Regions from separate parts of the Martinezella sp. CNPSo 3959 genome, predicted to be linked through region 3. Evidence: predicted binding sites of a transcription regulator. Region 3 holds the regulator's gene; each other region holds the start of a gene.
The links. The regulator LexA, encoded in region 3, represses DNA repair genes until DNA is damaged. The targets are predictions, from matches to a motif close to TGTTCNNNNTGTGTTCNG.
Positions count from the first base shown of each region.

Region 1 (8,077 bases), on a different contig from region 3:
GCGCATCGGCGGGACGGGTGCCACGGTCGAGGTTCTGTCTTTCCCCTTTACCGTCGCTGCCTGGAATCTCGAGCGCTGCCTCTTTCCCGAGGAAAGTGCGGCCAAGCTGCGGGAAACCGGTGCGCCGCTCATCCTGCTGTCGGAAATGGATCTGGGCATGGCCCGTACCGAACAGCGCGACGCGACCGCGATCATCGCCGGCGAACTCGGCATGAATCATGCCTATGGTGTCGAGTTTCTCGAACTCAGTCTTGGCTCGGAAATCGAGCGCTCCTACTGCCGCGACGATTTTAATGAGAAGGGCTTTCATGGTAACGCCCTAATGGCCTCCGTCGCTCTGAAGAATGCTTTCATGATCCGTCTGCCCGGTGAGGCCGTCTGGTTCAACAACGGCAACGAGCAGCCGCGCATCGGCGATCGCTGCGCCGTCGGCGCCATCGTCGAGACAGAGGCAGGCCCCATGGTCGCGGTTTCGGTTCACCTCGAAAGCGTCGCAACCGCTGCCTATCGCGAGCGGCAGTTGGCGGCATTGATCGATGAGGTCGAGGCCTTCGCGCCCGGTCTGCCGATCCTGGTCGGCGGCGATCTCAACACCGGCAACCACACCGGCGGCGATTATTCGACGGATACGCTGTTCGCCATGGCCGAAGGCCGAGGTTTCGAATGCCATGGCGGCCCGCTCGATCAGACAAGCACGCGCCCGAGCCTGATCACACGTTTCCCCGATCGTACCATGAAGCTCGACTGGTTCATTACCCGCGGCTTGAAGATCGGCGAAAGCCATCTTGTTTCCTCCCTCAACGGAGAAGGCAAGCCGCTCTCCGACCACGATATGGTCGTCTGCGCAATCGAAGGTTTTTCCGCCTGATCGCTGCAATCGTTAAAATGCGCGCGGTTTCATGAACCCTGCCGTTACCCCTTCCATGCGAATGAGATCGCAGACGCGCATGGAATTGGGGGATTGCATGGTCTTGAAACTGATGTTGGCGAGCATGGCGGCCTTTGCCGCGCGTGCCGTCCCGGCCGTGGTCGCGCTGCCGCGGTCGAAAAGCTTCGTGGCTGGCGCCAGCAACGAAATGGAGATGAAGCCGGCGCCGATCGAGCCGTCCTGGGTTTTGTCGGGCAATCCGGTTGCCCGCATCGCCGAGCATTCGCGCGGGCAGGACGATGCAGCCATGACGGCGCTGTGGGATTGCACGGCGGGTGAATTTCGCTGGTATTTCGGCTGGGACGAAACCGTGATGATCCTCGAGGGCGAGGTGCATATCACCACCGAAGACGGCGTTGAGCGCACGCTCAGCGCCGGCGATGTGGCCTATTTCGCCGGCGGCACCTGGGCGACATGGCGCATCGATCGCTATCTGCGCAAGGTCGCCTTTTTACGCAAGCCATTCCCGAAGCCTTTGACCATGGCCTATCGCCTGCGCAACTTCGTCCGCCAGGGCGGCACACAGGGTCTTGCCGCCTGAGCGCGGCAAGGCCAGGCCGAACAAGCCCCTGACGGAAGCCTTGAATAGCCGTTGCGTTTGGATGCGGGCGGACCTACATCTGTCCGCAAATTCGAGCGAGGGCTGACTATGGCTGGTATCAAGAATGTTGCGGTCCAGATGGACCATGTGAAGAGCATCAACATTGCGGGTGACTCCACCTTCGCCATGAGCCTCGAGGCGCAGAACCGCGGCTATAAGCTCTTCCACTACACGCCCGAGCGGCTGAGCATGCGCGACGGCAAGGTCTATGCCTCCGTCGAGCCGATGATCCTGCGTGACGTCAAGGGTGATCACTTCGAGCTCGGCGAGCCCGAGCGTGTCGATCTCTCGACCATGGACGTGGTGCTGCTGCGCCAGGATCCGCCCTTCGACATGGCCTACATCACCTCGACGCATCTACTCGAGCGCATCCACCCGAAGACGCTCGTCGTCAACGATCCGGCCTGGGTGCGCAATTCGCCGGAAAAGATCTTCGTCACCGAATTCGCCGATCTCATGCCGAAGACGCTGATCACCCGCGATCCGGCTGAAATCCGCCGCTTCCGCGATGAGATGGGCGACATCATCCTGAAGCCGCTCTATGGCAATGGCGGCGCCGGCGTCTTTCATTCGACCCGCGACGACCGCAATCTCTCGTCTCTTCTCGAAATGTTCGGCCAGCTCTTCCGCGAACCCTTCATTGCCCAGCAATATCTGCCTGACGTTCGCAAGGGCGACAAGCGCATCATCCTTGTCGATGGCGAGGCGGTCGGCGCGATCAACCGCGTGCCGGCAGAGCATGATGCCCGCTCCAACATGCATGTCGGCGGCCGTGCCGAAGCGACCGAGCTGACGGCGCGCGAAAAGGAAATCTGCGCCCGCATCGGACCGGCCCTGAAGGAACGCGGTTTCCTGCTCGTCGGCATCGATGTCATCGGCGACTATATGACCGAGATCAACGTGACGTCGCCAACCGGCATCCGCGAAGTCAAGCGTTTCGGCGGCGCCGATATCGCCAGCCTGCTCTGGGATGCGATCGAAGCCAAGCGGGCCTGACCGGCAGTTTCCCCACGCTTTCGGCTGAACGATCATATTCACCCAGGCATGTCGATAATTTCGACATGCCTGGGTGAAGTTTTTGTTCGTTTATTGTTCTTGTTTCATTCCTTGTCTTGTGCCAGATTGCAACCCGAAGTTTGCTGGTCGGGGCACGTAACGGCAAACGGGTTCGGCGACAGGGGATAAGCATGGTAGCGCGCGTCAGTACGGTTGCGTTTCAGGGCATTGAGGGCGTACCCGTCGAGGTGCAGGTGATGATCGCGCCGGGCAAGGTGCTGATGCACATCGTCGGCCTTCCGGACAAGGCGGTGGCCGAGAGTCGGGAGCGGGTGCAGGCGGCATTGCACGCCTCCGGCCTTGCGCTGCCGCCGAAGAAAGTCACGGTCAATCTCGCGCCGGCGGATCTGCCCAAGGAGGGCAGTCACTTCGACCTTGCGATCGCGCTTGGTCTGATGGCGGCGCTCGGCGCGATCCCTGCCGATGCCCTGTCCTCCTACACTGTCATCGGCGAACTCAATCTCGACGGCACGATCGCGCCCGTTGCCGGCGCTCTTCCCGCAGCGATCGCCGCCAATGCCATGGGCAAGGGGCTGATCTGCCCTGCCGAAAGCGGGCCGGAAGCTGCCTGGGCGGGCAAGGAGATCGATATTCTGGCGCCACGCAGCCTGATCGCGCTCGCCAATCATTTTCGCGGCACGCAGGTCCTCTCGCGGCCGGAGCCCTCCATTCGTGCCAGCGTTGCCAATCTGCCCGATCTTGCCGATATCAAGGGGCAGGAAAGTGCCAAGCGCGCCCTGGAAGTGGCCGCCGCCGGCGGGCACAATCTACTTTTCGTTGGACCGCCGGGTTCGGGCAAGTCGATGCTCGCCTCGCGCCTGCCGTCGATCCTGCCGCCCCTGTCGACGAACGAGCTGCTGGAGGTGTCGATGATCCATTCGATCGCCGGCCAGCTTTCCGGCGGCAAGCTCTCCGATCGGCGGCCCTATCGCGCGCCGCATCATTCGGCGACCATGGCTGCGCTCGTCGGCGGCGGTCTGCGTGCGAGGCCCGGCGAGGTATCGCTGGCCCATCACGGTATCCTTTTCCTCGACGAGCTACCGGAGTTTTCGCCGCAGGCGCTCGATGCGCTGCGCCAGCCACTGGAGACCGGGGAATGCGTCATTGCGAGAGCAAACCACAGGGTTTCCTATCCGGCCGGTATCCAGCTTGTCGCGGCAATGAACCCGTGCCGCTGCGGCATGGCCGGCGAACCGGGCCACACCTGCGCCCGTGGGCCGCGTTGCGCATCCGATTATCAGGGGCGTATTTCCGGTCCGCTGCTCGATCGTATCGACATTCGCATCGACGCGCCGGCAGTCTCCGCCGCTGACCTCATCCGGCCGACATCAGCGGAAAGCAGTGCCGATGTCGCGCTCCGTGTCGCCCGCGCCCGCGAACGACAGCGGGAACGCTTCGAACGAGCCGGCATGAAGGATGTCAGCACCAACGCCCGCTGCTCGACCGCGATGATCGAAACCATCGCCGAGCCAGACGCCGCCGGCTTGCAATTGCTGCGCGATGCTGCCGAGAAGATGAAATTCTCCGCCCGCGGCTATCATCGCATCCTCAAGGTCGCGCGAACGCTTGCCGATCTGGACGATAAACCGACCGTCGGGCGCATCCATCTTGCGGAAGCCATCTCCTATCGCATCGCCGGAGAGCGGCTGGCCGCGCACGCCTGAAAATTCGAGCCCTTCGCAGCGCCTGATCGTCTCTAATCCGCACAAACAAAAAGGGGTGCCGCAGCACCCCTTTCCCAATTAGTTGCTGCCGTTAGTTCAGCCGCCCAACCCTTCGAATAGCGCCGTCGAGAGATAGCGCTCGGCGAAGGACGGGATGATGACGACGATGGTCTTGCCTTCATTTTCGGGACGCTGGCCGATCTTAATGGCCGCCGTCAGAGCGGCGCCTGAGGAAATGCCGACCGGCACCCCTTCGAGCTTCGCCACGAGCCGGGCAAGCTGGAAAGCCTCGTCATTGCTGACGGTGACCACCTCATCGTAGACATGCGTATCGAGAACTTTCGGTGCGAAGCCGGCGCCGATGCCCTGGATTTTGTGCGGGCCGGGATTGCCGCCGGAAAGAACGGGCGAATCCGCCGGCTCGACGGCGATGACCTTGATGTCAGGCTTACGGGCTTTCAGCACCTGGCCGACACCGGTGATCGTGCCGCCGGTGCCGATACCGGAAACGAAGATATCGACCTTGCCTTCGGTGTCGTTCCAGATTTCCTCGGCCGTCGTCTTACGGTGGATTTCCGGGTTGGCGGGATTTTCGAACTGCTGCGGAATGATAGCATCCGGCAGCGACGCGGCCAGCTCTTCGGCCTTGGCGATCGCGCCCTTCATGCCCTTCGGTCCCTCGGTCAGCACCAGCTCGGCGCCGAGCAGCGCGAGCATCTTGCGGCGCTCGATCGACATGGTTTCCGGCATGGTGAGGATAAGGCGATAACCCTTGGCGGCGGCGGCAAAGGCGAGCGCAATACCCGTATTGCCCGAAGTCGGCTCAATCAGCACGGACCGGCCGGGAGCGATCTTGCCCTGGGCTTCGAGGCTCTCGATCATGGCGACGCCGATACGATCCTTAACGGAGGCAATCGGATTGAAGAACTCGAGCTTTGCCAGGATGTTGGCCTTGACGCCCTTCTCCTTCGCCAGCTTGTCGAGGCGCACGATCGGCGTATCGCCGATAGTATCGGTGATCGAGGCGTAGACGCGGCCGCGGCCGGGTTTGCGGGTGTCGGACATGGGTAGCTCTCCCTAAATTGGATTTATGCAACGACAATAGGATCAAACGCGTGCGGAAACCAGAGTGCGCACCCGCTCCTCGCGTGAAGCACGTGAGAAAAGAATCTCCCGATGGCCTTTTTTGAGGATGTTTTTTTCAGGCGGCGCGCGGCGATGAAGGCAGCGGTGGCGACGAGGCCCGCGCCGGGAATGGCTGCAGCGACAAAGAGCGCGCCGCAATAGGCAGGTAGGGCCGCAAGCGTCATGAGGCTTTCCTCCTGAGATGGTATCGGCTCTATTGCACTACCTTTGCGTTTTCAAGCGATTGCGCCGATGGAGCGAACATATTACCAAGGTGTTAACGGCCCATCGCAACTGCTTTGCCCAAGGATATCATGTCTTCCGCATTGCTCCTGATCGATCTTCAGAACTCCATCCTGACGGGCCTCGGCACGCCGGATCGCCAGCCGGCTATCGATGCCGCTCTGGAGACGGTCGTTGCGAAGCTCGCAGCGTTGAAACACAGCGCCCGTGCTACCGGTATTCCCACCTTCATCATTCAGCATGACGGCGGCCCGACCCATCGTTTGGCCAAGCGCAGCGAAGGCTGGCAGCTGCGCCGGGAGATCGCGCCGGAAGCCGGAGATGTCGTCGTGCACAAGACGAGCTGCGATTCCTTCTTCGAGACGGATCTGGAGGCACGGCTCAAGGGCCGTGGGGTCACTCACCTCATCGTTGGCGGCTGCATGACGCAGTTCTGCGTGGATACGACTGTGCGGCGCGCCGTTTCGCTGGGCTTCGACGTCTCACTGATATCAGACGGACACACCACGGCGGATATGGGCAAACTGAGTTTCGAAGACATTGTCACCCATCACAATATGCTGCTTGACGGTTTCGATGCCGGGCCGCATGAAATCAAGCTGGTCGCATCGACCGAAATCTCCTTCTGAAGCGCTTTCTCCGCCGGAGCCTCCATGCCGCATCTGACCAGCATGATCACCTTTGCCCTGATCGCTCTCGGCATGGTACTGACGCCCGGGCCGAACATGATCTATCTGGTGTCGCGCTCGATCTCGCAGGGACCAGCGGCGGGGTTGATCTCCCTTGGCGGTGTCGCCTGCGGCTTCCTCTTCTACATGTTCTCGGCTGCGCTCGGCATTACCGCCTTCGTCTTTGCCGTTCCTTTCGCCTACGATGCGCTGCGGCTGGCGGGTGCGGCCTATCTTGGATGGCTCGCCTGGAATGCGCTGAAGCCCGGCGGCCGCTCGGTCTTTCATGTACGCGAGTTGCCAAAGGACAGCACCCGCCGGCTTTTCACGATGGGGCTGGTGACGAGCCTGCTGAACCCGAAGGTCGCGATCCTCTATTTGTCGCTGCTGCCGCAGTTCATCGATCCCGCCGCCGGCAGCGTTTTCACGCAATCCATTGTTCTCGGCTTCGCGCAGATCATTATCAGCGTAACATTCAATGCCATTTTCGCGCTGAGTGCCGGCTGGATCGCGATGTTTCTCACCCAGCGCCCATCCTTTGCCCTGGTGCAGCGCTGGCTGATGGGTACGGTGCTCGCCGGGCTCGCCGTGCGCATGGCTTTCGAGGCACAGCGTTGATGCGGAGCGTTTTGCTGCCGCTCGCCGCCAGCCTTCTGGTGCTCGCATCGTTCTGGAGCGCTGCTTCGGCGGCGGGGACGGGAACGCAGACGATCGTCTTCATGCGTCATGGCGAAAAGCCCGAGGCGGGTCTTGGCCAATTGAGCTGCCAGGGTCTCAACCGGGCGCTGGCTTTGCCGCCGGTGCTGACAAAGCTCTTCGGTAAGCCGGCTGCGATCTTTGCGCCTGATCCATCGAAGCGAAAGGACGATTCCGGCACTTCCTACGATTATATCCGGCCGCTCGCGACCATAGAGCCGACGGCGATCGCCCTTGGAATGCCTGTCGATACCAGCTTCGGCTATGAGGATATCGATGATCTGAAAGGCGAGCTGAAGAAGCCTGCCTATGCCGGCAAGCTGATCTTCGTCGCCTGGGAGCACAAGCAGATCGTCGATCTCGCCCGCCAGCTGATGAGCGAGAATGGCGGTGATGAAAAAACCGTGCCGAAATGGCATGGCAAGGATTTCGACAGCCTCTATGTGCTGCGCATCAGCGGGGGCAAGGCCGGATCAGGCGCGACCTTCGAGAAGATGGTCGAGGGTCTCGACGGTCGCTCCGATGTCTGTCAGAATCCGGCTAAATAATTTTAGAACACCGGCCGCATGAAGCTGCGCTCATAGCTGATGATGCAGCGTGTTTCCTCACCATAGGCAAGGGCGGCCTGGCATTCCGCATCTTCAGGTATTTTCAGCCGATATTCCTCATAGGCGGCAAGGCTCGGGAAGCTGAAAAGCGCCAAGGCGATGTTATTGGCACCCTCGTGCGGCATGAAATAGCCGTGATGCGTACCGCCCAGCCGGTTGACCAGCGGGATCCAGAGCTTGGCGTAATGCTCGAACTGGGCAAGCTTATAGGGATCGATGACATAATGCAGGTAGCAAGTGATCATTCGGCGGCCCCCTTCGAAAGACCACCGTTTCTATTCCAGGGCAGGGGGAGCGTCCAGCCGAGATTCATGCCGGCAGCAGCCGCGAGAATGATGACTGCGCCGAGGATCTGCGCCGGGCCAAGCACATGGCCGAAGGCGAAGCGATCGACGATGATGGCGGCGATTGGATAGACGAAGGAGAGTGCCCCGGTCAGATGCGTCGGCAGCTTCTGGATGGCGCCATAGAGCAGCACATACATCAAC
Region 1 is NZ_JBXSOV010000008.1:110,763-118,839, forward strand. Features, by position in the region: gene AC13RE_RS18195 (endonuclease/exonuclease/phosphatase family protein) at 1-868, shown strand, start outside; gene AC13RE_RS18200 (cupin domain-containing protein) at 966-1,469, shown strand; gene gshB (glutathione synthase) at 1,578-2,525, shown strand; gene AC13RE_RS18210 (YifB family Mg chelatase-like AAA ATPase) at 2,717-4,249, shown strand; gene cysK (cysteine synthase A) at 4,346-5,314, opposite strand; gene AC13RE_RS18220 (hypothetical protein) at 5,338-5,559, opposite strand; gene AC13RE_RS18225 (cysteine hydrolase family protein) at 5,689-6,246, shown strand; gene AC13RE_RS18230 (LysE family translocator) at 6,271-6,903, shown strand; gene AC13RE_RS18235 (hypothetical protein) at 6,903-7,529, shown strand; gene AC13RE_RS18240 (NIPSNAP family protein) at 7,532-7,834, opposite strand; gene AC13RE_RS18245 (DMT family transporter) at 7,831-8,077, opposite strand, start outside.
Region 1: the regulator LexA is predicted to act here: its motif matches at 2,609-2,626, upstream of AC13RE_RS18210 (YifB family Mg chelatase-like AAA ATPase).

Region 2 (8,077 bases), 280 kb from region 3:
TGCCTTCAATCCGCTTTACCCGCGCTGGCGGAATTGACACTGCTCTATTTGAATTTCGTTACGGTCAGTCGCCTGGAGCGCAATCCGACGATCAAGACGGAAATGCAGCTGCGCGGTTTCGAACGCGATGTGCCAGCTGGCTTTCTCTGCTACCCGGTGGCGCAGGCTGCCGATATCACCGCCTTCAAGGCGACCGTCGTTCCCGTCGGGGAGGATCAGGCGCCGTTGATCGAGCAGACCAATGAGATCGTTCGCCGTCTCAACCGACAGATCGGGCGAGACGTTCTGGTGGAGGCAACAGCGATAGTGCCGGCGGTCGGGCGTCTGCCCGGCGTCGACGGCAAGGCGAAGATGAGCAAATCGCAGGGTAATGCGATCCCGCTTTCGGCATCGTCCGATGAGATCAGGGATGCGGTGCGGCGCATGTATACCGATCCGGATCACCTTCGCGTCAACGATCCAGGCAAGGTCGAAGGAAATGTCGTCTTCACCTATCTCGATGCTTTTTGTGAGGATCGGCGGTTGGTCGACGAGATGAAGGCGCATTATCACCGCGGCGGACTTGGCGACGTCACCTTGAAGAGACATCTCGAGGATGTCCTGCAGGCGCTGCTCGCGCCGATCCGAGAGCGTCGCGCGCGTTATGCCGCCGAACCGGACTATGTGATGGCAGTCTTGCGGGAGGGGACGCGAAAGGCGAGGGAGCGGACAGAGGCTACGCTTGCCGAATTGAGGTCTGCTCTGGGTCTTTTCTCTCTCACTTGAAAGAAAGAGAACGGCCGGGCGCTCGCACACCCGGCCATTCCTGTGACGACGGCCTTGATTAGTCCGCCAGAGCTACGGCGATTTCCGCGGCCAAACGCGCATTGTTTTCGACAAGCGCGATATTGGTCTTGAGGCTGCGGCCTTCGGTGATGTCGAAGATCGTGCTCAGCAGATAAGGCGTAACCGCTTTGCCGGTGATCTCGTCGCGCTCGGCACTGTCGAGGGCCCGCTCGATATAGATTTCCATCTCCTCGCGCGGGATCTCGTCGGCTTCCGGAACCGGATTGGCGATCAGCATACCGCCATCGATGCCCAGCTGCTCGCGCGTCGTCTGGAAGTTGGCGATGGCCGCCGGGCTGTTCAGCGTCAGCGGGCTTGTCAGGCCGGATGAGCGCGACCAGAAGGCCGGGAACTCGGTGCTGTCGTAAGTCACGACCGGAACACCACGGGTTTCCAGCACTTCGAGCGTCTTCGGAATATCGAGGATCGCCTTGGCTCCGGCGCAGACGACGATAACGCCGGTGCGGGACAGCTCTTCAAGGTCGGCCGAAATATCGAAGCTCTCTTCCGCGCCGCGATGGACGCCGCCGATGCCGCCGGTAGCAAATACCTTGATGCCGGCGCGGGCTGCGGCGATCATCGTGGCGGCCACGGTGGTCGCGCCCGTGCGGCGCTCGGCGATCGCAAAGGCGATATCAGCGCGGGAGACCTTCATCGCCCCTTCCGTCTTGGCAAGGGCTTCCAGCTCTTCCGGCTCGAGGCCGATATGCAGGGTGCCATGGATGACGGCGATGGTTGCGGGTACAGCGCCTTCCTGACGGATGATCGCCTCAACGCTGCGCGCCATCTCGATATTGCCTGGATAGGGCATGCCGTGGGTGATGATCGTCGATTCCAGAGCAACGATCGGCGCACCGCGGAGCTTTGCGGCAGCGACTTCCTTCGAATAGGAGATCGGAAGCAGGGGCGAGATAGGCTGGGTCATTGTCGTTTCCAATTCACTGAAACAATATACGCGTCTTGAGCAGGCTTCATGACAGAATTTCGGCCTCGGGAACAAGGGCCAGGGCCGCGTTTAGCAGCTCGGGAGAGAGATTTTCTGCCGTTGCGTAGGGAGACTGGACGGTGATTGCCGCTGCCGCCGCGCCATGACGTATGGCTTCCGCGAGATCGTGGCCGGCCATCAGCGCCGACAGAACGCCGGAAGCAAGCGAATCTCCCGCACCGGTGACATCGGCTACATCTTCGACGATAGGCGGCTGCAGGCTGACGATGGTATCGCGCGAGAATGCGATCAGGGGGCGTTTCCCGCGGGTGATCACGCCATTACGCAGGCCGAGCGCTCGCAAAGCGCTCACCCATTCGCGTGGGTCCTCCGGGCGCATTTCAGTCAACGCCGCGGCTTCGGCTTCGTTGAGGAACAGGTGATTGATGCCGGCAAGGCTTGGCTTCAGCCGCACCACTTTTGCCGGTGAGATGGCGATAGCGGCGACCGGCTTGCCGCATAGAGCAGCTCTTGCCGCGATTGCGCCTAAGGTTTCGGCAGGCAGATTGGCGTCGCAGAGAATGAGGTCCGTTTCATCGAAGGCATCGCGAACGGCGCGAATCGCCAGGCGTCGCGGAACGAAGAGCTTGTAGAGCTCCATATCGGCAAGCGCGATGACCAGATTGCCGTCATTCTCGAGGATCGCGGTATAGCTCGGCGTCTTGCGATCGAGGAAGACGAAGGGCTTGTCGTCGATGCCGGCATGGCTTGCAGCCTCGGCCACCATTTCGCCGGAGGGGTCGCCGCCGCGCGGCGAGATCAGCTTTACGTCGAAGCCGAGGCGGGCGAGATTTCGCGCCGCATTGAAGCCGCCGCCGCCGGGTTCCTCGAACCATGCGCCGGGGTTGCTGGCGCCAGGCGCCGTCTCGCCGAAGATGCGGCCACGGCGGTCTATGTGGGCGCCGCCGAGAACGAGAATCTTTTTCGCCATAGGGTTATCCTCAGCAGCCGAAAAGACGAATCGAGCGGGGCGGCGATATGCGTGAATTGGCCGCCCCATAACCGTAAGTATCTGGGAAGAAAGAAGAAAACAAAAGTAGAACGGAAATCATTTTATCTTTTTCTTTCAATTGCTTGTTGTGCTCTTGCGATAAGAGAACAAATAGAGTACAGAATTCTCATCGGCGGCGACATTGCTAGAGCGGCTTCAATAACCTAAAGGTGGATCGAATGTCTCAGAATTCTTTGCGGCTTGTAGAGGACAAATCGGTGGATAAAAGCAAGGCACTTGAAGCGGCACTCTCTCAAATTGAGCGGTCGTTCGGCAAGGGCTCGATCATGAAGCTCGGCTCCAACGAGAACGTGGTCGAAATCGAAACGGTTTCCACCGGCTCTCTGAGCCTCGATATCGCTCTCGGCATTGGCGGCTTGCCGAAGGGGCGCATCATCGAAATCTACGGGCCGGAAAGCTCGGGTAAGACGACGCTGGCCCTGCAGACCATTGCAGAGGCACAGAAAAAGGGTGGGATCTGCGCCTTCGTGGACGCAGAACATGCGCTTGATCCGGTCTATGCCCGCAAGCTCGGCGTCGACCTGCAGAACCTGTTGATCTCGCAGCCGGATACCGGCGAACAGGCGCTTGAAATCACCGATACACTGGTGCGCTCCGGCGCGATCGACGTCCTCGTCGTCGACTCCGTTGCGGCATTGACGCCGCGCGCCGAAATTGAAGGCGAAATGGGCGACAGCCTGCCGGGCCTGCAGGCCCGCCTGATGAGCCAGGCGCTGCGCAAGCTCACGGCTTCCATCTCGAAGTCCAACACCATGGTGATCTTCATCAACCAGATCCGCATGAAGATCGGCGTCATGTTCGGTTCGCCGGAAACGACGACGGGCGGTAACGCGCTGAAGTTCTACGCCTCGGTTCGCCTCGATATCCGCCGCATTGGCGCCGTTAAGGAGCGCGAAGAGGTGATCGGCAACCAGACGCGCGTCAAGGTCGTCAAAAACAAGATGGCGCCTCCCTTCAAGCAGGTCGAGTTCGACATCATGTATGGCGAAGGCGTTTCCAAGACCGGCGAACTGGTCGATCTCGGTGTCAAGGCCGGCATCGTTGAAAAGTCCGGCGCCTGGTTCTCCTATAACAGCCAGCGTCTCGGTCAGGGCCGCGAGAATGCGAAAATCTTCCTGCGCGACAATCCGGATCTCTCGCGCGAAATCGAATTGTCGCTGCGCCAGAATGCCGGCCTGATCGCCGATCGTTTCCTGCAGAATGGCGGCCCCGATGCCGATGATGGCGATGCCTCTGGCGAATAAAGGCTTCAGGAAGCAATTCCCGACCTAAGATCGAGACCCAAAAGTCGAAACCGGCCGTATTGTCCAAGGGATGTGCGGCCGGTTTTGTTCGTGCGGCTGGACAGCGCCGGGAGCGGACGATAAAAGCCACTGACTTTGATGCAAGTTGCTGAGCGCAGGACTGAAGGGCCCCATATGAGCGGTGTGAATGAAATCCGGTCGACCTTCCTCGACTATTTTAAGAAAAACGGCCACGAGATCGTGCCGTCGAGCCCGCTGGTGCCGCGCAACGATCCGACATTGATGTTCACCAATGCCGGCATGGTGCAGTTCAAGAACGTGTTCACCGGCCTGGAGCAGCGCCCCTATACGACGGCGTCTACCGCGCAGAAATGCGTGCGCGCCGGCGGCAAGCATAACGACCTCGACAATGTCGGCTATACCGCCCGTCATCACACTTTCTTCGAGATGCTCGGCAATTTCTCCTTTGGCGATTATTTCAAGGAGCGCGCCATCGAGCTTGCCTGGAACCTGATCACCAAGGAATTCGGCCTCGATGCCAAGCGCCTGCTGGTCACGGTCTATCACACCGACGACGACGCCTTTAACCTGTGGAAGAAGATTGCCGGTCTTTCCGACGACAAGATCATCCGCATCGCCACCAGCGACAATTTCTGGGCGATGGGCGATACCGGTCCTTGCGGTCCGTGTTCGGAAATCTTCTACGATCACGGCGATCACATCTGGGGTGGCCCTCCCGGGTCTCCGGAAGAAGACGGCGACCGCTTCATCGAGATCTGGAATCTCGTCTTCATGCAGTTCGAGCAGATCACCAAAGAGCAGCGCGTCGACCTGCCGCGTCCGTCGATCGACACCGGCATGGGTCTCGAGCGCGTTGCCGCCGTGCTGCAGGGCAAGCATGACAACTATGACATCGACCTGTTCCGCGCTCTGATCGAGGCTTCGGAGGAGGCAACGGGTGTGAAGGCCGAGGGCGAGCATCGTGCCAGCCATCGCGTCATCGCCGATCACCTGCGTTCCTCCGCCTTCCTGATTGCCGATGGCGTGCTGCCGTCGAATGAGGGCCGTGGCTACGTGCTTCGCCGCATCATGCGCCGCGCCATGCGCCACGCGCAGCTGCTCGGCGCCAAGGAGCCGTTGATGTGGAAGCTGCTGCCGGCGCTGATCCAGCAGATGGGCCGTGCCTATCCGGAGCTGGTGCGCGCCGAAGCGCTGACCTCCGAGACGCTGAAGCTCGAAGAAACCCGTTTCCGCAAAACGCTGGAACGCGGCCTCTCGCTGCTCAACGATGCCACTTCGGATCTGCATAAGGGCGACAGCCTGGACGGCGAGACCGCCTTCAAGCTCTACGACACATATGGCTTCCCGCTCGACCTGACGCAGGACGCGCTGCGCGCCCGCGGCATCGGCGTCGATATCTCAAGCTTTACCGATGCCATGGAGCGGCAGAAGGCCGAAGCGCGCTCGCATTGGACCGGCTCCGGCGACAAGGCGACCGAAACCATCTGGTTCGAGCTCAAGGAAAAGAACGGCGCGACCGAATTCCTGGGTTACGATACGGAATCTGCCGAAGGCGTCATCCAGGCGATCGTCAGGGATGGCGTTGCCGTTGACAGCGCCTCTGCCGGCGACAAGGTGCAGATCGTGGTCAACCAGACGCCCTTTTACGGCGAGTCCGGTGGCCAGATGGGTGATACCGGCGTGATCTCCAGCGACCAAGGCAAGCTCACCGTCAGCGATACGCAGAAGAAGGGCGAGGGTCTCTTCGTTCACAGCTCCGAAGTTTCGGAAGGCAAGATCAAGGTCGGCGATGCCGTCGTCCTGAGCGTCGATCACAACAGGCGCTCGCGCCTGCGCGCCAACCACTCTGCGACCCATCTGCTGCACGAGGCACTTCGTGAAGTGCTCGGCACCCATGTCGCGCAGAAGGGCTCGCTGGTCGCGCCCGAGCGCCTGCGTTTCGACGTCTCTCATCCGAAGCCGATGTCAGCTGAGGAGCTGAAGGTTGTCGAAGAGATGGCCAACGAGATCATCCTTCAGAACTCGCCTGTTACGACCCGCCTGATGAGCGTCGATGATGCCATCGCGGAAGGTGCGATGGCGCTGTTCGGTGAGAAGTATGGCGATGAAGTCCGCGTCGTGTCGATGGGGCAGGGCGTGCGCGGTGCAAAGTCCGGTAAGCCTTACTCGGTCGAGCTTTGCGGCGGTACGCATGTCTCCGCTACCGGCCAGATCGGTCTCGTGCGCATTCTCGGCGAAAGCGCCGTCGGTGCCGGCGTGCGCCGTATTGAAGCTGTGACCGGCGAATCCGCGCTTAGCTATCTTGCCGAGCAGGACGAGCGCGTAAAGAACCTCGCCTCGACGCTGAAGGTACAGCCGGCAGACGTGGTTTCGCGTGTCGAATCCTTGATGGATGAACGCCGCAAGCTGGAACGTGAATTGGCTGATGCCAAGCGCAAGCTTGCCATGGGCGGCAGCCAAGGCGGCTCCGCCGATGCAGTCCGTGAAGTCAACGGCGTCAAGTTCCTCGGCAAGCCGGTTTCCGGCGTCGACCCTAAGGATCTCAAGGGCATGGCGGATGAGGCTAAGGCAAACCTCGGCTCCGGTGTCGTGACGCTGATCGGCGTTTCCGAAGATGGCAAGGCAAGCGCCGTTGTCGCCGTCACGGAGGATCTGGTTGGCCGCTTCAGCGCCGTCGATCTCGTCCGCGTCGCTTCAGCTGCCCTCGGCGGCAAGGGTGGCGGCGGCCGTCCCGACATGGCGCAGGCCGGTGGCCCTGATGGCGCCAAGGCCGACGAGGCGATCGAGGCGATTGCTGCGGCGCTTGCTGGCTAAGACACTGGTTTCCGATTGATAATTAAAGATGGCGGATGCTTCGGTGTCCGCCATTTTTCTTTGTGCAGGCAACTCCGCAGGATTTGTCAAATCGGGTTATGCTCTTGTCGGGCCGATCGATTTGCAAGGGGTTTGACATGAGCGGTGGAACGGCGTGGACGCTTTACGAGACCCGGCTGCGGCGGGTTTCGGCCTATATCCATGAGCATCTGGACGATGAACTCGATATGGAAAAGCTCGCCGAAATCGCCTGCATGTCCAGCTATCACTGGCATCGGATCTATCGGGCGATCTATGGCGAGACGGCGGCGGCGACCGTCAAGCGGCTTCGGTTGCATCGTGCCGCCGGCGATCTCGTCAACACCCGTCTATCCGTCAGCGACATTGCAAAGCGGTCGGGCTATCCCAACCTCCAGTCGTTCAACCGTATCTTCAGATCTGTCTACGGCATGCCGCCGGCGCGATATCGGAATGAGGGAAGCCACACGATCTTCGAACCGAGTACCCAAGGAAGGATCACGGTCATGTTCGACGTTACGCTTCGCACTATTTCCCCGATGTCACTGATCGGTGTCGCCCATCGCGGCTCCTATATGCAGATCGGCCAAGCTTTCGAAACACTTTTCGGTACCATCTTCGCCCGCGGCCTCGCCGGGCCGGATATGCGCATGATCGGTGTCTATCTCGATGATCCGGATGTGGTGGAAGCGGACAAACTGCGCTCGTATGCCTGCGTCACCGCTGGCGAGGCCGTCGTTGCCAATGCTCCGCTGGAGCGGCGTTCGCTCGATGGCGGCGACTATGCCGTGCTGCGCCACAAAGGCCCTTATGCAAACATGCATAAGGCCTATCACTGGCTTTATGCGCAGTGGCTGCCGGCTTCCGGTCGGCAATTGCGCGATACCGTCATGTTCGAGGAATATATCAACAATCCGCGCGACGTGCCGCCGACGGAGCTTTTGACCGATATCTATATGCCGCTGCAATAGCGGCATATAGGTGCGCTCGAAGATTTCTTTTTAATGCCTTGTATTGTCAGGCATTTGCTGGCTTCGGCATGGCTGCATTGTCGATCTCGTTGCCGCGGCGGTAAGCATCGCGGTCGCTGACCCGGGCCCAATAATCGACGAAGGCCTGGCGCTTCTCGATCGTGCCGAAATTGAGACCCCAGCCGAT
Region 2 is NZ_JBXSOV010000001.1:447,585-455,661, reverse strand. Features, by position in the region: gene trpS (tryptophan--tRNA ligase) at 1-765, shown strand, start outside; gene AC13RE_RS02360 (pseudouridine-5'-phosphate glycosidase) at 824-1,750, opposite strand; gene AC13RE_RS02355 (carbohydrate kinase family protein) at 1,797-2,741, opposite strand; gene recA (recombinase RecA) at 2,981-4,066, shown strand; gene alaS (alanine--tRNA ligase) at 4,241-6,901, shown strand; gene AC13RE_RS02340 (AraC family transcriptional regulator) at 7,039-7,890, shown strand; gene AC13RE_RS02335 (glutathione S-transferase family protein) at 7,937-8,077, opposite strand, start outside.
Region 2: the regulator LexA is predicted to act here: its motif matches at 2,905-2,922, upstream of recA (recombinase RecA).

Region 3 (8,077 bases):
CCGGTGTCGCCGTCGAAGCCGGCAGAGCGCTGATCCTCGACCGGCAAGCGGTAATTGCCGCTGCCGACGAGGCCGGCATTTTCGTCTGCGGCATCGATCGCGGCCTCAGCGCCGAGGGCTTCATGTGAGCGCGTCGCCTTTGAAGCTTGCCGTCGTTGCCGGAGAAGTCTCCGGCGATCTCTTGGGTGGCGATCTCGTCGCGGCCCTGAAGCGGCGTCACGGTGGTGCGGTCGAGCTGGTGGGCGTCGGTGGCGAGGCGCTGGAGGCGCAAGGTCTGCGCTCGCTCTTCGATTACTCCGAGCTCTCGATCATGGGCTTCATTCAGGTCATCAAGCGCCTGCCAAAGTTACTGGCCCGCATCCGGCAGACAGCAGATGCGATCATTGCCGCAAAGCCCGATGTGCTTCTGATCATCGATAGCCCCGATTTCACCCATCGCGTTGCCAAGCGTGTGCGCAAGGCGCTCCCCGACCTGCCAATCATCGACTACGTCTGCCCCAGCGTCTGGGCGTGGAAGGAATATCGCGCGCAGAAGATGCTCGCTTACGTCGACCATGTGTTGGCCGTATTGCCCTTCGAGCCTGCTGCTATGGAGCGCTTGGGCGGTCCAGCAACCACGTATGTCGGCCACCGCCTGACGGTCGATGCTAATCTGCTGGAAACTCGCCGTCAGCGCGCCTTGCGAGGTCTGGCAGGCCCCGATGCACAAAAGACGATCTTGCTTCTGCCGGGATCGCGTGCATCGGAAATTCGACAGCTACTCCCGGTTTTTGAGCGGGCTATCGAAGAACTTAGCCGGAGAAATAACAATCTTCGTTTTCTGCTGCCGACAGTGCCGAAGCAGGAGGCGCTGGTTCGTTCGCTGACGGAAAAATGGCAGGTCAAGCCGGATATATTTGTCGGGCAGGATGCCAAGTGGAGCGCCTTTGCTGAGGCCGATGCTGCCATGGCCGCCTCCGGAACCGTGATCCTGGAGTTGGGCCTAGCCGGGGTTCCGGTGGTTTCGACCTATAAGACCGAATGGCTGGCGAAATTCGTGCTGTCGCGGATCAAGATCTGGACGGCCGCCTTGCCGAACCTCATCGCCGACTATGCTGTCCTGCCGGAGCTCATCAATGATGTTCTGCGGCCGGGCATGCTGGCCCGCTATATGGAGCGGCTGGCGAGCGAGACGCCGGAGCGTGCGGCGATGTTGGCGGGTTACGATCTGGTCTGGGAGCGAATGCAGACCGAGGAGCCGCCCGGCGATAAGGCGGCGCAGATTGTTCTGGATGTTCTAGCCCATAAAAAAACCGGTCATCTCTGACCGGTTTTTTTGTTTCAATACCGAAGCTTAGCGCTTGGAAACAGGCACATATTCGCGCAGCGGAGCACCGGTGTAGAGCTGGCGCGGACGGCCGATGCGCTGATGCGGATCCTCGATCATTTCGTTCCACTGGGCGATCCAGCCGACGGTGCGGGCAAGAGCGAAGAGAACGGTGAACATGGTCGTGGGGAAGCCGAGAGCCTTCAGCGTGATGCCGGAGTAGAAGTCGACGTTCGGATAGAGCTTCTTCTCGATGAAATACTCGTCCGTCAAAGCGATGCGCTCCAGCTCGATCGCGATGTCGAGCAGCGGATCGTCCTTGATGCCGAGTTCGCCGAGAACCTCATGCGCCGTCTTCTGCATGATCTTGGCGCGCGGGTCGTAGTTCTTGTAGACGCGGTGGCCGAAGCCCATCAGGCGGAACGGATCGTTCTTGTCCTTGGCGCGGGCGATGAATTCCGGAATGCGGTCGACCGTGCCGATTTCGTTCAGCATGTTCAGGGCCGCTTCGTTGGCACCGCCGTGAGCCGGTCCCCAGAGGCAGGCGATGCCTGCTGCGATACAGGCAAACGGATTGGCACCGGAAGAGCCTGCCAGGCGAACCGTCGAAGTCGAAGCGTTCTGCTCGTGATCTGCATGCAGGATGAAGATGCGGTCCATGGCGCGGGCAAGCACCGGGTTGACGACATATTCTTCGCAGGGAACGGCAAAGCACATGCGCAGGAAGTTGGACGCATAGTCGAGATCGTTCTTCGGATAAACGAAGGGCTGGCCGATATGGTACTTATAGGCCATGGCGGCGAGCGTCGGCATCTTGGCGATCATGCGCAGGCTTGCAACCATGCGCTGGTGCGGATCGGTGATGTCGGTCGAGTCGTGATAGAAGGCAGAGAGCGCGCCGACACAGCCGCACATGACGGCCATCGGATGCGCGTCACGGCGGAAGCCTGTGAAGAAGCGCGACATCTGCTCATGCACCATCGTGTGGTGGGTCACGCGATAGTCGAAGTCCTTCTTCTGCGCTGCCGTCGGCAGTTCGCCGTAGAGAAGGAGGTAGCAGACTTCCAGGAAATCGCCGTGTTCGGCCAGCTGATCGATCGGATAACCGCGGTGCAGCAGAACGCCTTCGTCGCCATCGATATAGGTGATGCTCGACTCGCACGATGCGGTGGAGGTGAAACCAGGATCGTAAGTGAAAGTAGAGGTGTTCTTATAAAGGGCACCAATATCAATGACACTCGGGCCGATGGTTCCGGTCTTGACCGGCAGGTCCACCGTCTTTTCACCCCAAGTTAGTTTCGCGCTTTGTTCCGTCATGCTGATCCTCCAAGATTTGGCGGGATTGACGCCATAAAAAGCGCCAAAAGGTTAAGCGACTACCGACTAGCTATATGATCCAGAGCCTAATGCCAAGTTATCCTAACGCTGAATTGTGCAATGCAGTATCAACTTTTGGGCACTGCAGAAGCGCCCTTTCGTATGCTACGCCGGGAAACCGGCCCAATTGAGCTTTGTTCCCGCCGATTTCAGTTGAATTCACTGTGTGGTGACGGCACAAATCGCGCAGAAGCTGTAATTTGGCGCGGGGGCAGTCAGCGAGTGCCTAATTTGGAGGCATCCGACCAGCAGGAAGAGAGCAGGGACGTCACCGCGTCTCCGCAACCTCGCGCCTTTTCCACCGCGATTACCCCTAGCGCCAAAGCGCGACAATGGGAACGAACACAGGATCAGGCGCCGCTGACGTCGCGTTTGCTGCGTGTTCCGAAGCGCCTTGGAACCGCTGTCCTCGGCTTGATTGCGGAGGAGGCGGCCCATGGCCGTGCTGTTCTTTTCGCACCGATCTATATGGGTTTGGGTGCGATTATCTGGTTCGAGGCGCAAATCGATCCGCCTCCGCAGGCGTTTCTCGCAGGCCTCGTTCTGTTTGCTTTGGGTTTTTTGCTAAAGCGCGATGCGGGCAGGCTGCTTCATCACACACTTTTCGCCGGTATGCTCATCTGCCTGGGCATGGCGCTGGCCCAGTGGGAAAGTTGGCGGGTTTCCACCGTCATGCTCGACTCGGCCGTGACGACGACCGTGACCGGGCAGATCGAGCGACGGGAATCCTATGACAATGGGCGCTGGCGCTATGTCGTCCGCGTCGAGGCGACGGAAAAACCCTCTATCCGCCGCGCACCCCAGCGGGTTACGGTCTTCGTGCGCAAGCAGGCGGAGTCGTTCGATCTGGGGGATCGGATCCGGGGCAGGGCGCGCCTGACACCTCCGGCCGGACCGGCATTGACGGGTCTTAACGATTTCGCTTTCAGCTCTTATTTCAACGGCATCGGCGCGAATGGCTTTGCCTACGGAACGCCGGAATTATTGTCGCCATCCGGTGACGATGCTGCCGGCTCGTTACTGGATGCGGCCGATATCTGGCTCGCTGGCCTGCGCAACAGCATCGGCGACCGCATCAGGCAAACCTTGCCTGGAGACACCGGCGCCTTTGCAGCAGCACTTGTCACCGATGAGCGACGTGCGATCTCGAAGGATACGACCGAAGCCCTGAGAATTGCCGGCCTGACCCACATCATTGCAATTTCCGGCCTCAACATGGCGCTGTCGGCCGGCATCTTCTATGTCGGTCTGCGCTATTTGTTCAGCCTGTTTCCCGGTGTCGTCCAGGCCTGGCCGACGAAGAAGTTCGCAGCCTTCGGCGCGCTTCTAACGGTAACGGCCTATTACCTCATTTCCGGATTCGGCGTCTCCGCCGAGCGCGCCTTCATCATGATGGCGATCATGCTGGTGGCCGTGCTTTTCGACAGGCCATCCATCAGCTTGCGCAATGTGGCGCTCTCAGCCATCGTCATCCTGGTCTTGTCACCGTCTCAGGTACTCGGTCCGAGTTTCCAGATGTCTTACGCCGCAACGCTGGCGCTGGTATCAGGCTATTCGCTCTGGAAACGACGGCGGCATCGCGAAAACATCCTGCCGCGCATCCGTCTGTTAAGTCCGCTACTGTTCGTCACACGCTTCTTTGGAGGCGTGATGTCGACCTCGTTCATCGGCGGTGCGTCGACGGCCATCTTCTCGATCGAGCACTTTCACCGGTTGGCGACATATGGACTTGCTGCCAACCTTGCGGCCATGCCCGTCGTCTCTTTCATCGTCATGCCCTTCGGTATGATGGCGATGCTGCTGATGCCTTTCGGAATCGATGGACCGTTCTGGAAAGTCACCGGAGAGGGACTGGAGCTTGTGATCGCTATTGCAAAAACGGTGGCTGGGTGGGGAGGTGATATCACTTTCGGCCGCCAGCCCAGCTGGCTGATGCCGACTTTCATCGCCGGCTTCCTGATCATGAGCATGTTGCGGACCCGGCTTCGCCATCTGGGCCTGTTGCTGCTGCTGTCATCTGTCGGTGTGGCCGCGTTCGGCTCTGGTGTGCCGAAGCCGGATCTGATGATCTCGGAAGATGGTATTCTGGTTGCCTTGCGCCAGGATGATATCCTCGCCACCAATCGCGAGAGACCGCAGGCCTTCATCTTCGAGCAATGGCAAAAAGCACTGGTCGCAGCCGAACATCAACCGCCGACCATGCTTCCGACCGATAGCCGGCTTCCGCAGATCAGCAAGACGGATCGGCACAAGCGACTAAGTAACGAGGAGGAGAAGGCGGTCCGCACCGCAATGGAAGAAGCTTTGGACCGCACCATGCAAGGCAGCTTTGCCTGTCAGAAGGGAGCATGGTGTGTCGCCATGCTCGAAAACGGCGCGATATTGGTCACCATCGAGAACGCGGCCTATCTGCCCGCGGCTTGCGACACCGGGAGCATTGTCGTGACGCCAATCCGGCTGCGGCTGGATCATTGCCGTTCCGGAGCAACGCTCATAACCGGTGCGACATTGCGCAAAACCGGCTCCATTGAAATGGTGCTTACCTCAGACACACCCATTATATCCGCCGCATTCAATAACCCGCAGCGCCCATGGACCAGGCATCGAACCTATGATTGGCGCACCGGCAAATTCGACGCGCCAATTGCAAAGGCGCCGCCAGTCCCGGACAATTCACCGGTCAGTGATAGCGACGAATAAGGCCGACGAGCTTGCCCTGAACCTTGACGCGATCTGGCCCGAAGATGCGGGTTTCATAGGCTGGGTTCGCGGCTTCCAGCGCGATGGAGGCACCCTTGCGACGGAAGCGCTTCAAGGTAGCTTCTTCATCGTCGACGAGTGCAACGACGATATCGCCGGGATTGGCCGTGGTCGAATTGCGGATAATGACCGTATCGCCGTCGAAAATTCCGGCGTCGATCATCGAATCCCCTCGAACTTCAAGCGCATAATGTTCGCCGGAGCCGAGCATGTCGGCGGGAACGGTAATGTCGTGCGTATTGTTCTGGATGGCCGAGATCGGAACGCCGGCTGCGATGCGACCCATCACCGGTACGGACGCCGAGCCGTTGTGATCGTCATTTGCCACCTTCGACGGAGCGGGCGGGGCAACGGGCTGCGGCTTGCCGAGGCTGCCCTCGATGACGCTCGGCGAAAAGCCGCGACGCGGCTGAAGGCTGGGATTATAAGCATCCGGGAGCTTGATGACTTCGAGAGCCCTGGCCCTGTTCGGCAGCCGGCGGATAAAGCCGCGCTCCTCCAGCGCCGTGATCAGACGATGGATACCGGATTTGGATGCCAAATCCAATGCATCCTTCATCTCGTCGAAGGACGGCGGAACACCGGATTCCTTCATGCGTTCGTGAATGAAGAGAAGCAGTTCCTGCTGCTTGCGCGTCAACATCGTCTTGGAACCCCAGAATCAAGAAAAGCCGTGAAACAAATCCAGAACGGACACTATATGTTCCATATGTGTTCCGCAAGTGCTTAAATTTCGGTAAAGCCTTGTAGTGTCAGTTAAATAATTACGACTTACGAATGGGTCGGCTTAGGATGTTGAGACGTTATATAGGCCGCAACCATTTGAAAAATATAGAAAATATCGCCATTTCCGTTCTCGGGCTTTGCTGCTCGGTCGGCGTATTCAAGAAGCGGATCCATATTGGACGTCATTGGCCACACGCGTTGACGGTAAGAATCAGCAATCACGTTTGTGAGATTGCTTTCGGTCCTGTCCCTGTGCGTTGAGTGTTCCATGCTCCTATCTTGAATTACGCGGGGGAAGGGCGCAAATCTGCTGCCAAAGGCAGATAGGAGGAACCATGATTTCGTCACCGCACCCGCTGGATCATCTCGTGCTGCCGACCGTCAATATCGCTCTGGCGCGCGAACGCCTCGGCAAGCTCGGTTTCACGGTGGCTCCGGATGCGCGTCATCCCTTTGGCACGCAGAACGCCTGCGTCTTCTTTGCCGATAAAACCTATCTCGAACCCCTGAGCGTGGCATCTCCGGAGCAGTGCGAGAAGAGCATTTTGGACGGCAATGTTTTCGTCGCGCGCGATCAGGCTTATCGTTTCCGGGTGGGGGAAGATGGTTTTTCGGCCGTGGTGTTCGGCACGGATGATGCGGTGGCGGATGACGAGCGCTTCAACGCGGCGGCGATTTCCGCTGGGCGAATGCTGGATTTTTCCCGTCCGATGAAGATGCCGGACGGAACGGAAACCACGGCCGGCTTTCGTCTCGCCTTTGCCGCTGATCTGCGCGCGCCAGACTTTCTCGCCTTCTGCTGTCAGCGCATCAATCCGCTGCCGGCTGACCGCAGCGTGCTTGAGCGTCACGAGAACGGCGTGACCGGCATTGCGCGGGTAGCGCTTTGCGCGCCGCAACCGGCCGTCTATCGCCGCTTCTTCGAAGACGTTGTCGGCAGCCCGCAAATAACGGAGCATTCCTTCGGCTTGACCATCAAGGCGGCCAACGCCGATCTGGAGATTTTGACGCCGGAAGGCATGGAGGCGTTCTATGATCTGCCTGTTCGCACGACTGATCCGGGGCTCAGGGCGCGGGCAATCCTTTTCAAAACACGCGATCTTTCCGTGACATCGTCGCATTTCACTGCTAACGGCGTCACCTATACGCGTAAGAACAATCGTCTATTGGCGAGGTTGGCGCCCGGTCAGGGCGCATTGTTCGCCTTTGAGGAGACAAAATGAGCACAAATTCCGAAGTCACCGTCGGCGAGGGTGCCTCCAAGGTCCTTTTTTCCAATACTGCAAAGCTGTCGCTGATCGCCGGCCCCTGTCAGATGGAAAGCCGCGATCATGCCTTTATGATTGCCGGCGTGCTGAAGGAACTCTGCGGCAAGCTCGGCATCGGCCTTATCTACAAGTCCTCCTTCGACAAGGCGAACCGCACATCGCTGTCGGGCAAGCGCGGCATCGGCCTGGAGAAGGCCTTGGAAATTTTTGCCGACCTCAAGAAGGAATATGGCTTTCCCGTCCTGACCGACATCCACACGGAAGAGCAGTGCGCCATCGTTGCCAAGACGGTCGATATCCTGCAGATCCCGGCCTTCCTGTCGCGCCAGACAGACCTTCTGGTTGCCGCTGCCAAGACTGGCCGCGTGGTCAACGTCAAGAAAGGCCAGTTCCTGGCGCCATGGGATATGAAGAACGTGCTTGCCAAGCTGAACGAAAGCGGCAATCCGAATATTCTTCTTTGCGAGCGCGGCGCCTCCTTTGGCTATAATACGCTGGTCTCGGATATGCGCTCGCTGCCGATCATGGCGGCGATGGGCGCGCCCGTCATCTTCGACGCGACCCATTCCGTGCAGCAGCCAGGCGGGCAGGGCGGTTCGACCGGCGGCGATCGCCGGTTCGTCGAGACGCTGGCACGCGC
Region 3 is NZ_JBXSOV010000001.1:166,232-174,308, forward strand. Features, by position in the region: gene AC13RE_RS00900 (LpxI family protein) at 1-128, shown strand, start outside; gene lpxB (lipid-A-disaccharide synthase) at 125-1,306, shown strand; gene gltA (citrate synthase) at 1,334-2,623, opposite strand; gene AC13RE_RS00915 (ComEC/Rec2 family competence protein) at 2,915-5,383, shown strand; gene lexA (transcriptional repressor LexA) at 5,364-6,086, opposite strand; gene AC13RE_RS00925 (VOC family protein) at 6,505-7,392, shown strand; gene kdsA (3-deoxy-8-phosphooctulonate synthase) at 7,389-8,077, shown strand, end outside.